Regions from separate parts of the Halalkalibacter flavus genome, predicted to be linked through region 2. Evidence: riboswitches for the same ligand, from Rfam matches in the RefSeq annotation. Region 2 holds a riboswitch; each other region holds the start of a gene.
What was found. A riboswitch is a leader RNA that binds a small molecule or an ion and turns the genes downstream of it on or off. The one in region 2 is predicted to bind thiamine pyrophosphate.

Region 1 (3,169 bases), on a different contig from region 2:
TTAAAGTTAAAAGTGGATTATCAGGGTTGGTTGGTTCCTTTGTGAACACATCGATACCAGCTGCATGGATTTCTTTATTGACTAAAGCATGATAAAGAGCCTCTTCATCGACATTTTTTCCACGGGATCCATTTATGAAAATAGCACTTTTTTTCATTTTCTTAAAGTCTTTTACTCCTATCAATTTTTCCGTTTCTTTCGTAGCTGGGACCATCAAACAAACAAAATCTGATTGCGTAAGAAGATCATCGAAGTCACAATATGATGCTTGATATAACTCCTCAGCCTCTTTGTTTTTTGAGCGGTTATGGTAAAGAATATCCATGCCAAAGCCGAAATGAGCTCTTCTCGCTATAGCTCGGCCAATATTCCCCATTCCGATAATTCCTAGAGTTTTATGATGTACATCTACGCCATATTGATCTGGTTGGAGAGAAATATCCCACTGTCCTGACTTTACAAACTGATCTAACTCGGGAATTCTTCTAGCAGTTGAAAGCAGTAAACCAAAGATTGCATCTGCTGTTGTATCGTCCAAGACTCCCGGTGTATTTGTAGCCAGTATTTTCCGTTTTGTTAATTCTTCAAGGTCTAAGTTATCATAGCCAACGGATACGTTACAAACGACTTTAAGGTTGGGAGCGTTGTCTAATAGTTCTTTCGTTACTTTTAATGCAAGTCCAATAATGCCTTCAGCTTTTTTTAATGCAAGGTCAAAATCTGGATTTCCTATGTATTCATGGTTATGGAAACTTGTTACCTCGTACTCTTTTTCCAATTCTTTAATGACTCGTTTATCAACTCTCATATAGACAAGAACGTTTGGTTTCATAAAGACTCCTTTCAATCAATAGTACGTAAAAACTTTAGCACAAAATAACTTTTTTAACCAATGTTCCATAGGCAATGAATGGAGGTGTATGAAAAAAATTCTAAAAAAGTGTTTGAATTTATTGTAGATTCCTATATAATGACAATATAAATTAATTTAATAGAATTAACTAGGGGAGTCCAATGAGTTGGGCTGAGAAACATGAACGTTAAAGATTGTTGACCCTTTGGACCTGATCTGGATCATACCAGCGTGGGGAAGTTTAAGAAAGATTTTTATTGACTATACTTCTATCAATTAGCCGGGTCCAAACCAATTGTTTGGTTCCGGCTTTTTTATGTATCTTCAGCTTCCTTCCTTTTTATGTCTAGATTTTGTCCTTTCTATTTCAAAAGGAGAGAATTCAATGTCCACACCTTCATTAAATGAAAAAAACATTTCAATTATGTCTAGCTTTTCAGGCAGTAAAAAAGTGTATGTCCAAGGTTCGAGGCCTGACATTCAAGTACCTATGCGAGAAATTGAATTAAGTCCGACATCAGGAACGGTTGGGGAAGAGGAAAATCCGCCAGTTCGCGTATATGACACAAGTGGTCCATACACGGACCATCATTACAAAGTTGATATAACAAAAGGGCTTCCTGCTCTTCGCAGCAAGTGGATTAAAGAACGAAATGATGTGGAAGAGTACGAAGGGCGTAAGATTAAACCAGAGGATAACGGGTATATTTCGGCAGAAGACCCACGTGCCAATTCTCATGTCTTCCCTGGGTTAGAACGAAAGCCGTTACGTGCGAAAAAAGGTAAAAATGTAACACAGCTTCATTATGCAAAAAAAGGTATTATTACACCTGAAATGGAGTTTATCGCAATAAGAGAAAATCTTGATCCAGAATTCGTGCGTTTGGAGGTTGCAAGCGGTAGAGCGATTATCCCAGCAAACATCAACCATCCTGAAACAGAACCGATGATTATTGGACGCAATTTCCATGTGAAAATTAATGCGAATATTGGGAATTCGGCGGTTTCTTCATCAATTGAAGAAGAAGTTGAAAAAATGACATGGGCAACGCGCTGGGGTGCTGATACGATGATGGATTTATCGACAGGTAAAAACATTCACACAACACGTGAGTGGATCATTCGGAATTCTGCTGTTCCCGTTGGCACGGTTCCGCTGTATCAAGCACTTGAGAAGGTCAATGGGATTGCAGAGGATTTAACGTGGGAAGTATATCGTGATACGTTGATTGAGCAAGCAGAGCAAGGAGTTGATTACTTTACGATCCATGCGGGTGTTCTCATGCGATACGTTCCATTAACGGTAAAACGTCTAACAGGTATTGTTTCGCGAGGTGGCTCGATTATGGCACAGTGGTGTTTATATCACCATCAAGAGAACTTCTTATATACTCATTTTGAAGAAATTTGCGAGATTATGAAAACATATGATATCGCGTTTTCTTTAGGAGATGGGTTACGACCAGGATCCATTGCTGATGCAAATGATGAAGCCCAATTTGCGGAATTAGAAACTCTCGGCGAACTAACAAAGCTAGCTTGGCAGCATGATGTTCAAGTCATGGTGGAAGGACCAGGACATGTACCAATGCACTTAATTAAAGAAAACATGGATAAGCAGTTGGAAATGTGCCACGAAGCACCATTTTATACACTAGGTCCATTAACGACTGACATTGCTCCTGGATATGATCATATCACATCAGCTATTGGTGCTGCGATGATTGGTTGGTTTGGTACAGCAATGCTTTGCTACGTAACACCAAAAGAACATCTCGGATTACCTAATCGTGAAGATGTACGTGAAGGGGTTATTACGTACAAAATTGCCGCTCATGCTGCTGATTTAGCAAAAGGGCATCCAGGTGCACGAGTTCGTGATGATGCTTTGTCAAAAGCTCGTTTTGAATTCCGCTGGAGAGACCAATTTAATCTAGCACTTGATCCGGAACGGGCACTAGAATACCATGATGAAACGCTACCGGCTGAGGGGGCGAAAACGGCTCATTTTTGCTCGATGTGTGGTCCGAAGTTCTGTAGTATGAGAATTTCACATGACATTCGCCAATATGCGAAAGAAAATAAACTAGAAACTAGCGAAGCGATTGAAAAAGGCTTGAAGGAAAAAGCTGAGCAGTTTAAGAAGTCTGGCGGGAAAATTTATCAGTAAACATCTAAGGAGGATTGACGTGGTGAAGGTGCCTGATATTCAAAGGAAAATTGATAAATTAAGGGAGGATCTGCTTTACTGGGAAACTCACTTAAAGGACGTACAAAATAAGTGTCACCATTCATTTGAAAGTACTCCACTTTATA
Region 2 (3,169 bases):
CCCGTCTTGGTGTTTAATTTATTGCAGTCCTTTTCAATTTTGCAAAATGGAATAAGTGTCTTTAGGAAATATGCAATTGAGGGAATGACTGCTAATGTAGAACATTGCCGTCAGATGGTTGAAAGAAGTGTTGGAATTGTAACAGCGATTAATCCTCATGTTGGTTATGAGGTAGCTTCTAGGGTGGCGAAAGAAGCAATTCAATCAAATCGGCCAGTTCGGGAAATTTGTCTTGAAAGAGGAATTTTGTCGGAAGAGGAATTGAATGAAATTCTTGATCCAAAGGAAATGACGAATCCTGGAATTGCTGGTTCGAGGTTTATAGATGGTGAAATGTAAGATTCATTGACTTATGTATAGAAGGCACTTAAAAGGTAAAATCACCTTTATAAGTGCCTATTTTTATTTTACTAAAACATAGTACAAATATCTCTCTTTCTGCTATAATGTAGTAATTTAGTGGGCCGGAAGGTGTGAGGTATCTTTCTTTTTTGTGTGAAAAAATTGAAACGTCTAAGGGGTTATTTTCGTCTAATACTATAGACGAAAGTGCTTAAATGAGAGGGAGGGGAAAGATGAAGCGAATTGTATATATTATTGGGATTCTTTTTATGGTTTCAGCCTGTACCCAAGCTCCGTTAGAGAGTCAACCCTTACCAAGAAGTTTCGAATATCAACCAATTAAGCGAGATGTATCAACCTCTTTCTTTACAGGGGCTGATATTACACCTATACAAAACGAACATGTTGTAACGGAAATTATAGGTTGGTTTGACGATGATACGCTTTTGTATTTGCAAGAACAAGAAGAGCGTTCAAGTCTTTATAAACATCACCTTTCTACAGGACATTCATCAAGTTTTGTTGAGGTGGGCGGGTGGATTACAGAGGTCCGTGCTAATGCCGATTACTCTTTATTTGCTATTTCGCATATAACGGTAGATAATGAGGCTCACTTAGTTATTATTGACCGGAATGGTGAGATAAGGCAGACGATCAAAGATTACGGCGAAGAATATACTGCATACTGGAATCCATATAAACTTGATACGTTTATTTTGATTGCTTTTTTACCAGATTGGGAATTTGAAACGTATGTAGTTGATGTAGCTGAAACGAAAGTGAGAAGTATCGATTTGGAACAGTCCTATGTACAATGGATTTCGGCTACTGATGTCGGGTATTTAAAATGGGAAGAACTCGAACCTAATTTTCAAGCACCTCTATATGAAGTCAATGTAAATAGTGGGGAGGTGAAAAAATGGCAGGATGCTGTAATTGCATATATGAGTTTCCCGGATGGTCTCTCGCTCTCTGTAACAGTGGAATCTGTATATGACCTGTATTCCACATACACATTTTATGATGAGCAAAATGCTTTTAGGCATATTGACATGCCCATTCTTAACACATATTCGGAACAATGGTGGATCCCTTATTACTCTTATGATGATGTACATGGAATTTTTTACTACTTAAGACCACAATATAGCAGTGATTTCTTTAGTTACACTGATGGTTTTGAGTTGGTTGCTTATGATATTCAAAGAGATGCTGAAGAAAAGCTGACTGTATTAGAAAGGCATGTTCCTATTCATGTTTCACCTGAAGGATCTTTCTTGCTATTTGGAGATCGCTTCGAGATGGTTATGGACTTGTCTGAAGGGACGTCTATTCCTCTTATAGAAGAATAAGATGTTAACTTGGCCTCTTGCTTTTTTTAGTCAGTATGTCATAATAACTGTATAACTAGTATGTATTATAGACTAGGGGTGTCCACATAAGTGGACTGAGAAAAAGGTTATCCTTTTACCCTCATACCTGATCTGGATCACGCCAGCGTAGGGAAGTCATCTGAGCCGTATTCCGTATGTTCGGATGCGGCTTTTTTTCGATTTTATGTATAAAAAGGTGGGTTACTCATGAGAGAGTTTAAGTTATACGCGATTACAGGTGAAGAATTTCATCAAGGCAGAGACCTTGTAGAAGTAATGGAAGAAGCAATTTTGGGTGGTGTTGATATTATCCAGTTACGAGATAAAACGAGTAGCAAAAGAGATGTGCTAAACAAAGCAAAGTCACTACGTGAATTAACAAGAAAGCATGATGTGTTGTTTATTGTAAATGACCACATTGATGTTGCTCTTGCAGTTGATGCAGATGGCATACACATTGGCCAAGATGATTTGCCTCTTGCTGAAGCAAGGAAGATTATGGGACAAGATAAAATAATCGGACTTTCCACTCACAAAATTGAGGAAGCTCGCGAGGCTGAAGCGGGTGGAGCTGATTACATTGGGGTTGGGCCGATTTTTCATACCAATAGTAAAGTAGATGTCGTCGATCCTGTTACAACTGAGTATATTAAGCAAGTTATTGCAGAGATCAATATTCCGTTTGTGGCGATCGGCGGAATTAAGCTGCACAATGTAGATCAGGTATTAGATGCAGGTGCAACTAGAATTTGTATGATATCTGAAATTGTTGGTGCAAAAGATGTAAAAGGTGTTTGTCAGCAATTTACAAAAATATTAGCGGAAAAAGGGTGAATAGTAGATGCGTTTAATTATAAATGGGGAAGAACATCACGTAGACGTTTCTAGCCTTGAAGAAGTGGTGTCACATTTTGAACTCGAACCACATCTTGTTGTAACTGAGGTAGATGGAAATATTATTGAACGTACCAATTGGTCAGGGACTGAACTAAAAGAAGGCATGAGAATTGAACTTGTTCAATTCGTTGGAGGTGGCTGAGATGAAACAAAAAAAATTAACGATTGCAGGTAAAGAATTATCTTCGCGTTTCTTCCTTGGGACGGGTAGGTATCCAAATCCATTTGTCCAAAATGAAGCAATCAAGGCATCCGAAGCTGAGGTGTTGACCTTTGCTATTAGACGAGTCAATCTAGGAGCTCCGAATGAGGATGCTATTTTACAACATTTAGAAGGTATGTCTTTTACCTATTTGCCCAACACTTCGGGCGCGAAAACAGCAGAAGAGGCAATTCGAATTGCAAGATTGGCAAAGGCTTCAGGCTTGAGTGATTGGATTAAGGTAGAAATCAGTGTAGACGAGAAAACGTTGCTTCCTGATCCGATTGAAACACTAAAAGCAACAGAAGTCCTGGCAAAAGAGGGATTTGTCGTTTTACCATATACTTCTGATGAT
Region 3 (3,169 bases), on a different contig from region 2:
TTTTCAAATGTTAACTTTTGAAAAGGAACTGAAGCAACGTCGTTCTCGCATGAGGATGGCGCATGATAACAAGTATAGTTTATCATCATACTAGATCCCCTCTTGATTGTTGAGCCGAAGCTAGAAATTGTTCAACCGCTAATGAACACCCTTTTGCTTCTGCTCCTTCTGCTCGACCTAACAAATAAAATCCATCGCCCGCACTGACACCTATATCCTCTGTTAAAATGCCCATAACTGAATTTAAATTTGCTAAATCATAGTGAACGATAATCCCTCTTTCTCCTACGGGTTTCTTCTCCATTCGTTCGATATCCATGACTACCGTTCTAACCCAGTGCGGTGCATGTTTCGTTGGGTTGTGATACTCAACCTCGTTATGAAGAAAGTTTCCATCATACATTTGAGAGCTTAACTCTGTCATTCCATACATATTGAGGCAATTTTCTAAAGGTAACGAAAATAACCTGCTCATCTCTGTTTTAAACTCATTTGGTTCCATTTCTCGCGATCGTCCTTTGGCTCCCCCTGTATCCATTAAGCGACTTTTAGCAGGTAATTCAAAGTTCAGATTTCTATTTCGACACTCATCTAAGAAATGAATAAAGGAAAAAGTCGCTCCAATCAATAAAACCGGTTCCTTATTTTTTTCCGTTTTTTGTAGTTCTTCAACCAGTTTCTCTACTTGAAATTCATCTTTTGAAAAAAAGTATAAACTATCTTCTGTTCCAAATGATTGTTTAGCGATATGTAAATAATGTGCCAATGACGAATTTGGCAACACTTCTTCTTCCGGAAAAAGAACAAACATTTTTACCTTTTCAAGATCAGGGATAATCGCTAACTTAAAAAAGGTCTTCATAGATAAATCATAGATGTCTAAATCTCGGTGATAGTTTTTACCTTTTTTTTCGGGATTCGTTGTTCCGCTTGTCATAAATAACGCTTCTGTTTTCTCCAATGGATGACTTGATAAAGTCGTTAATTTAAACGCATCAATCGGTACAGGAGGGATCTCTAAAAAGTGTTTAATGTTTCTAGGTGAGACACGACGTTTTCTACAAAATTTTCGATACGTTTGGTTGTGGTTATATTGGAACTGAAAAACATTCAGAGCCATTTGATTAAATTGTTCATCGTTCGTAGTAGGTTGATTAATAAATTTTCTAAGTTCTTGTTTTAATGTTTCATATGTAGCTAACAATATCTAACACTCCTCTTCAACATTAACAAAACCGCTTCCTATCTCGAAAGCGGTCATCAATCTTCACTATGTTTTCTCAAAATATAGCTGATTAAATGATGTCCACTTCCCTACGCTATGATTACATAGTTCAGGTTCAAAGGGTTTAAAACAACGCTTTAATCTCAGCCAACTTCGGCTCCCCTAGTGGTAAAAATTCAATATAGTTGCTCAATAAATCATATCATTAAATACGTCTTCTCGCTATAGTTGTCCAAACAGCAAAAAAGCCTTGAGTTACCCGAAGGCACTGAAAAAGTGATGTTCCCTTTTTCAGTGCCTTCAGTTACCCCGAGGCCTTTATTATCCATTCACAACTTGTACTCTCTCATCTTCCTCTAACACGCGTACGAATTCGCCCTCGTTATAAGGATAACCCGCTTTTGTAATTTTTACTTTTACAAGCTTCCCAATCATATCTTCAGTAGCAGGAACTTTTACTTTTAAATAGTTGTCGGTATATCCGATGAATAAACCGCTATTTTTATCTTCCTTATCACGCTCTTCGGGAATTACTTCAAGCACTTCCCCTTCAAAATGCGATGCGTACTCTTTTGCTAGCTGATTAGATAATTCAATTAAACGGTGAACACGTTCATTTTTAATCTCTTCATCAACTTGATCTTCCATACGAGCAGCAGGTGTCCCTGTACGCTTTGAATATGGAAACACATGTAGTTCACTAAACTTATGCTTAGCAATAAAATCAAACGTTTCTTGGAACTCCTCTTCTGTTTCTCCAGGAAATCCAACGATCACATCAGAAGTTACAGCAAGTCCTGGTAGAACTTCTTTCAAACGATCTAAACGCTCACCAAAGAATTCCATCGTATACTTACGGCGCATACGTTTTAACACAGTATTTGACCCTGATTGCAATGGAATATGCAGATGTCGCACAACTTTATTTGAACGGTCAATCACATTAATAACTTCATCAGTTAATTGACTAGCTTCAATCGATGAAATACGGATTCGCTTTAATCCGTCTACTTTTTCTAAGTCTTCAAGTAAACGTGCAAGACTGTAATCTTTCAAGTCTTCCCCATATCCACCAGTATGAATTCCGGTTAAGACAATCTCTTTATAACCAGCATGAACCAACTGTTCGGCTTGTTTAATTATTTCCTGTGGATCACGTGATCGCATCAAACCACGAGCCCATGGAATAATACAAAATGTGCAAAAATTGTTACAGCCTTCTTGGATTTTTAAAGAAGCACGCGTACGATCAGTAAAAGCTGGCACATCAAGCTCTTCGTAAACACGCGACTTCATGATATTTCCTACCCCGTTAATTGGTTCTCGTTCACGTTTGAACTGATCAATATACTCAAGCATCTTCACACGGTCTTGAGTCCCGACAACAATATCGACGCCAGGAATCGCCATAATTTCAGCAGGAGATGTTTGAGCGTAGCACCCTGTTACACAGATAACGGCATCAGGATTTTTACGGATTGCACGACGAATCACTTGTCGGCTTTTTTTATCGCCTGTATTTGTTACTGTACATGTATTTATGACATAAACATCTGAAGTTGCTTCAAAATCAACTTTTTCATAACCTTCATTATGAAACAGCTGCCAAATCGCTTCTGTTTCGTAATGATTTACTTTACAACCTAATGTATGAAAGGCAACAGTAGGCATTAATATCACCTCATTAATTCGAAATGGTACGAAATCGCAGCAAGCACATAAAGAGATGCCGTTTCCGTACGTAATATCCGTGGTCCAAATCCACAAGCAATAGCACCTTGTTCAGTTAATTGACGAAGCTCTTCTTCAGTGATTCCACCTTCAGGTCCGATAATCACTAAAACTTTCTGCCCAAGCGTTACTGATGCTAACTGCTGAGCCAACTGAACTTGTTCTCCACGCTTTGCCGATTCTTCATATGCTAAGATGACTACATCATACGAA
Region 4 (3,169 bases), on a different contig from region 2:
AAGATCTCCGCAGCTTCTGATGGCTGCTCAACCGCAAATTCATATCCTTTCGAGACAGCTCTTACAAACTTTTCAACTAGCTCAGGCTGCTCTTCAATCACGGCTTCACTGCTAAAAATAACAGGAGAATAATAATTAAAAACAGGATCAATATCTTTAAGGTAAATCATATTAATGTCCTCACCACGAACTTCAGCTTCAATTCCTGTCCACCCATAAAAAATCCATTGAAAATCTATGTCTCTTTTCGTATTCGCAAAAAAGTCAGCAGATCCAACAATCACATTATCTACCGAAGAAGGATCAACCCCATGCTGATTTAATACCGTATCCAAAATTGCTTCTTCTTCCGCACCACCAAATCCACCATATGTCTTTCCTTCAAAATCCTCTGGTGATGTAATGTCTTTCTCAACTGGGGAAGCAAAACCAGATGTGTGCTCCTGAATGACAGCTGCAATCGAAACAACTGGAATACCTGTTGATCTAGCAATTGTCACGCCTGTCTGAGAGCCAATCCCAAAATCAGCTTGTCCTGCTGCGACAACTGGTACGGCTCCTTCCATAGCTGGTTCGATAATCGTTAAATCAATCCCTTCCTCTTCAAAATACCCTTTTTCTTTCGCAACATAAATACCCGTATGATTTGTGTTAGGAACCCAATCTAATATAAACGTTGCTTCCATTAACTCTGTAGATTCAGCTGGTAACTCTTCCCCTGTTTCCGATTCAACCTCCGTTTCGGCCTCTCCCCCTTGACTTGACTCTTCTGCTTGGTTACAACCAACTAACATAAGCATGATAATGAAAAATAAAAATGCACTTAATTTTTTTGACATCGGACTCTCTCCTCAGACCTAATTTGTTTATTTTTTATGAGACTTATGTTTCCACGGCATCATGAGTCTGCCGAGTAGTACAACAACTAAAAATAAAAGGCAGCTTAAAAGTGAAATCAACACAATAACAACAAAGACCCTATCTGTCGCAAACGAGCTTTGAGCTTTGATTAAATAAATACCTAACCCAGAACTTGCACCGACCCACTCAGAAATTACTGCTGCCAGCACACTATATGTAGCCCCAATTCTCAACCCTGTAAATAAATAAGGTAATGCATGCGGGAACCTGACAGAAGAAAATACCTGCAGTTGCGATCCACCCATCGACCGAACAAGCCGGATCATATCGCGATCACTTGATTGCAGTCCCTCAACAACACTAACGACTACCGGAAAAAAAGTGACTAATGCAACGACAAGAACTTTAGGCAAAATCCCATAACCAAACCAAATAATGAGTAACGGCGCAATCGCAATAATAGGAATCGTTTGCGAGAATAAGAGAATCGGGTAAAAACTTTTACGTAAAAACGGTGAAAAATCTAAAATAAAAGCCATTACTAACGCAACGATAATTCCTAATAAGAAACCAAGCAGCGCTTCTTTTGTGGTCATCCAGATATGTTCCGGTAATAGATGCCACGTGTCAAATAACGTAAGAACAATCAAGCTTGGCGCTGGTAAGATCCACTTTTCAACGTCCCAAATCCAGACAGCCACTTCCCATACGACAAGAAACATAATAATGGCAATGATCGCTGGAGCCACTGAACGGATCGACTGACGCAAACGTTCCATGAAACCCTCCTTTCACAAAAAAAGTCTACACACCTTAGAGGCGTGTAGACTTTACATGTCAACATGTAATTCTAATAAACATCCCTCCGCTGGCATTACCCAGATCAGGTTTAAGGGTCGATATCTTCATCGGGATATCCTCTCAGCCAACCTCATAGCTCCCCTATTATTTTTCATAAATTTTCTAGAAAAGCTTATCACACATTTTGACTTTGTACAATATTCTGTTCTTTTAAACAACTATTTAATGCAATTACCACCCTCTAGTTAGAATAGAGCGCGATCCTTTTCCCGGACGCTTGAAGACCTCTTTCTCCTTGCTATATCACCGAACGGGCTTTCATTTGCTTTATGAAGACCCAATACCTTTCCAAGAGCAACGATCAGGTCTTCATCCCTCTTATGAAGACCAATCCCCTTTCCCAAAGAAACAATCAGGTCTTCATCTCTCTTATGAAGACCTAATCCCCTTTCCCAAAGAAACAATCAGGTCTTCATCCCTCTTATGAACACCTAATCCCCTTTCCTAACACAACAATCAGGTCTTCATCCCTCCTATGAAGACCCAATCCCCTTTCCCAGAGCACGATCAGGTCTTCATCCCTTTATGAAGACCCAATTCCCTTTCCCAGAGCAACAATCAGGTCTTCATCCCTCTTATGAACACCTAATCCCCTTTCCCATAACACCGAACAAGCCTTTCATAATGCCCAATTCTCCCAAGAAACCTGAAAAAAGAGACGAAAATCGTAACGATCTCCGCCTCAAATAATATATACCTTAATCTTTATCCCACTGTAACAAAGATTTTGCTTTTCAAAAGCCCCTTTAAGCTTAACATCCTTCATTATATCGATGAAAATGGACCTTTCTTTAAATAATGAACAAAAACCCTACTCATGACTGGATAAAGGAGTGAAAAGAAAATCATATTCCCTATCGCATGGTTTGTGTCAAATGGGAGCCCAGCTAAGTAATACGCGATAAAGCGATCGCTAATGAACAGCATATTTAACGAGATGACAAATCCATAAAAATAACCACAAAATCCTGCGTACATGATGAGAACAAGGAAAGGTATACCCCACTTCGTATGAGCTCTTCCCATCCAGCCAGAGAGAAGCCCAATCACAGACCAAGAAATGATTTGCCAAAAGGTCCATATGCCTGTTCCTAATGTCATATTCGTTAATACCGTACTGACAAAACCTAGAATGAGGCCATTGACCGGTCCCATAAACATCGCTGTGATTATAATAATGGACGTAACCGGTTGAACATTAGGAATATGAGCAAAAGCCATTCGGCCTACCACACAAAGAGCACTGAGCATGGCTAGCAACGTAATTCGGCGAATTGACATGCCTATTCAATCGAAGCGTAATGAAAATGAATCAAGTCTCCATGTTCAATTTCGTATTCAGCTGCCCCTACTAATGCTTCTTCCCCGTTGATCGTATAGAGCCAATAACTTGATGTTTCATCATCTGCTTCAATTCCATTAATTCCTGAGATAAACGCTCCTTCAT

Region 1: it holds a riboswitch for thiamine pyrophosphate, as region 2 does, so the genes downstream of both, thiC (phosphomethylpyrimidine synthase ThiC) here and thiE (thiamine phosphate synthase) in region 2, are expected to answer to the same signal.
Region 3: it holds a riboswitch for thiamine pyrophosphate, as region 2 does, so the genes downstream of both, SAY88_RS22435 (LuxE/PaaK family acyltransferase) here and thiE (thiamine phosphate synthase) in region 2, are expected to answer to the same signal.
Region 4: it holds a riboswitch for thiamine pyrophosphate, as region 2 does, so the genes downstream of both, SAY88_RS23920 (ABC transporter permease) here and thiE (thiamine phosphate synthase) in region 2, are expected to answer to the same signal.

Annotation. Positions count from the first base shown of each region.
Region 1 covers NZ_JAWRVK010000002.1:186,726-189,894, reverse strand. Annotated here, with positions in the region: gene SAY88_RS02220 (2-hydroxyacid dehydrogenase) at 1-832, opposite strand, end outside; TPP riboswitch at 994-1,108, shown strand; gene thiC (phosphomethylpyrimidine synthase ThiC) at 1,239-3,023, shown strand.
Region 2 covers NZ_JAWRVK010000016.1:22,686-25,854, reverse strand. Annotated here, with positions in the region: gene aspA (aspartate ammonia-lyase) at 1-339, shown strand, start outside; gene SAY88_RS12105 (YqgU-like beta propeller domain-containing protein) at 576-1,694, shown strand; TPP riboswitch at 1,759-1,865, shown strand; gene thiE (thiamine phosphate synthase) at 1,923-2,549, shown strand; gene thiS (sulfur carrier protein ThiS) at 2,557-2,754, shown strand; gene SAY88_RS12090 (thiazole synthase) at 2,756-3,169, shown strand, end outside.
Region 3 covers NZ_JAWRVK010000056.1:9,001-12,169, forward strand. Annotated here, with positions in the region: gene SAY88_RS22430 (acyl-CoA reductase) at 1-89, opposite strand, end outside; gene SAY88_RS22435 (LuxE/PaaK family acyltransferase) at 86-1,204, opposite strand; TPP riboswitch at 1,295-1,399, opposite strand; gene mtaB (tRNA (N(6)-L-threonylcarbamoyladenosine(37)-C(2))-methylthiotransferase MtaB) at 1,547-2,896, opposite strand; gene SAY88_RS22445 (16S rRNA (uracil(1498)-N(3))-methyltransferase) at 2,902-3,169, opposite strand, start outside.
Region 4 covers NZ_JAWRVK010000076.1:2,367-5,535, reverse strand. Annotated here, with positions in the region: gene SAY88_RS23925 (ABC transporter substrate-binding protein) at 1-839, opposite strand, end outside; gene SAY88_RS23920 (ABC transporter permease) at 867-1,640, opposite strand; TPP riboswitch at 1,704-1,815, opposite strand; gene SAY88_RS23915 (ECF transporter S component) at 2,488-3,003, opposite strand; gene SAY88_RS23910 (DUF4430 domain-containing protein) at 3,006-3,169, opposite strand, start outside.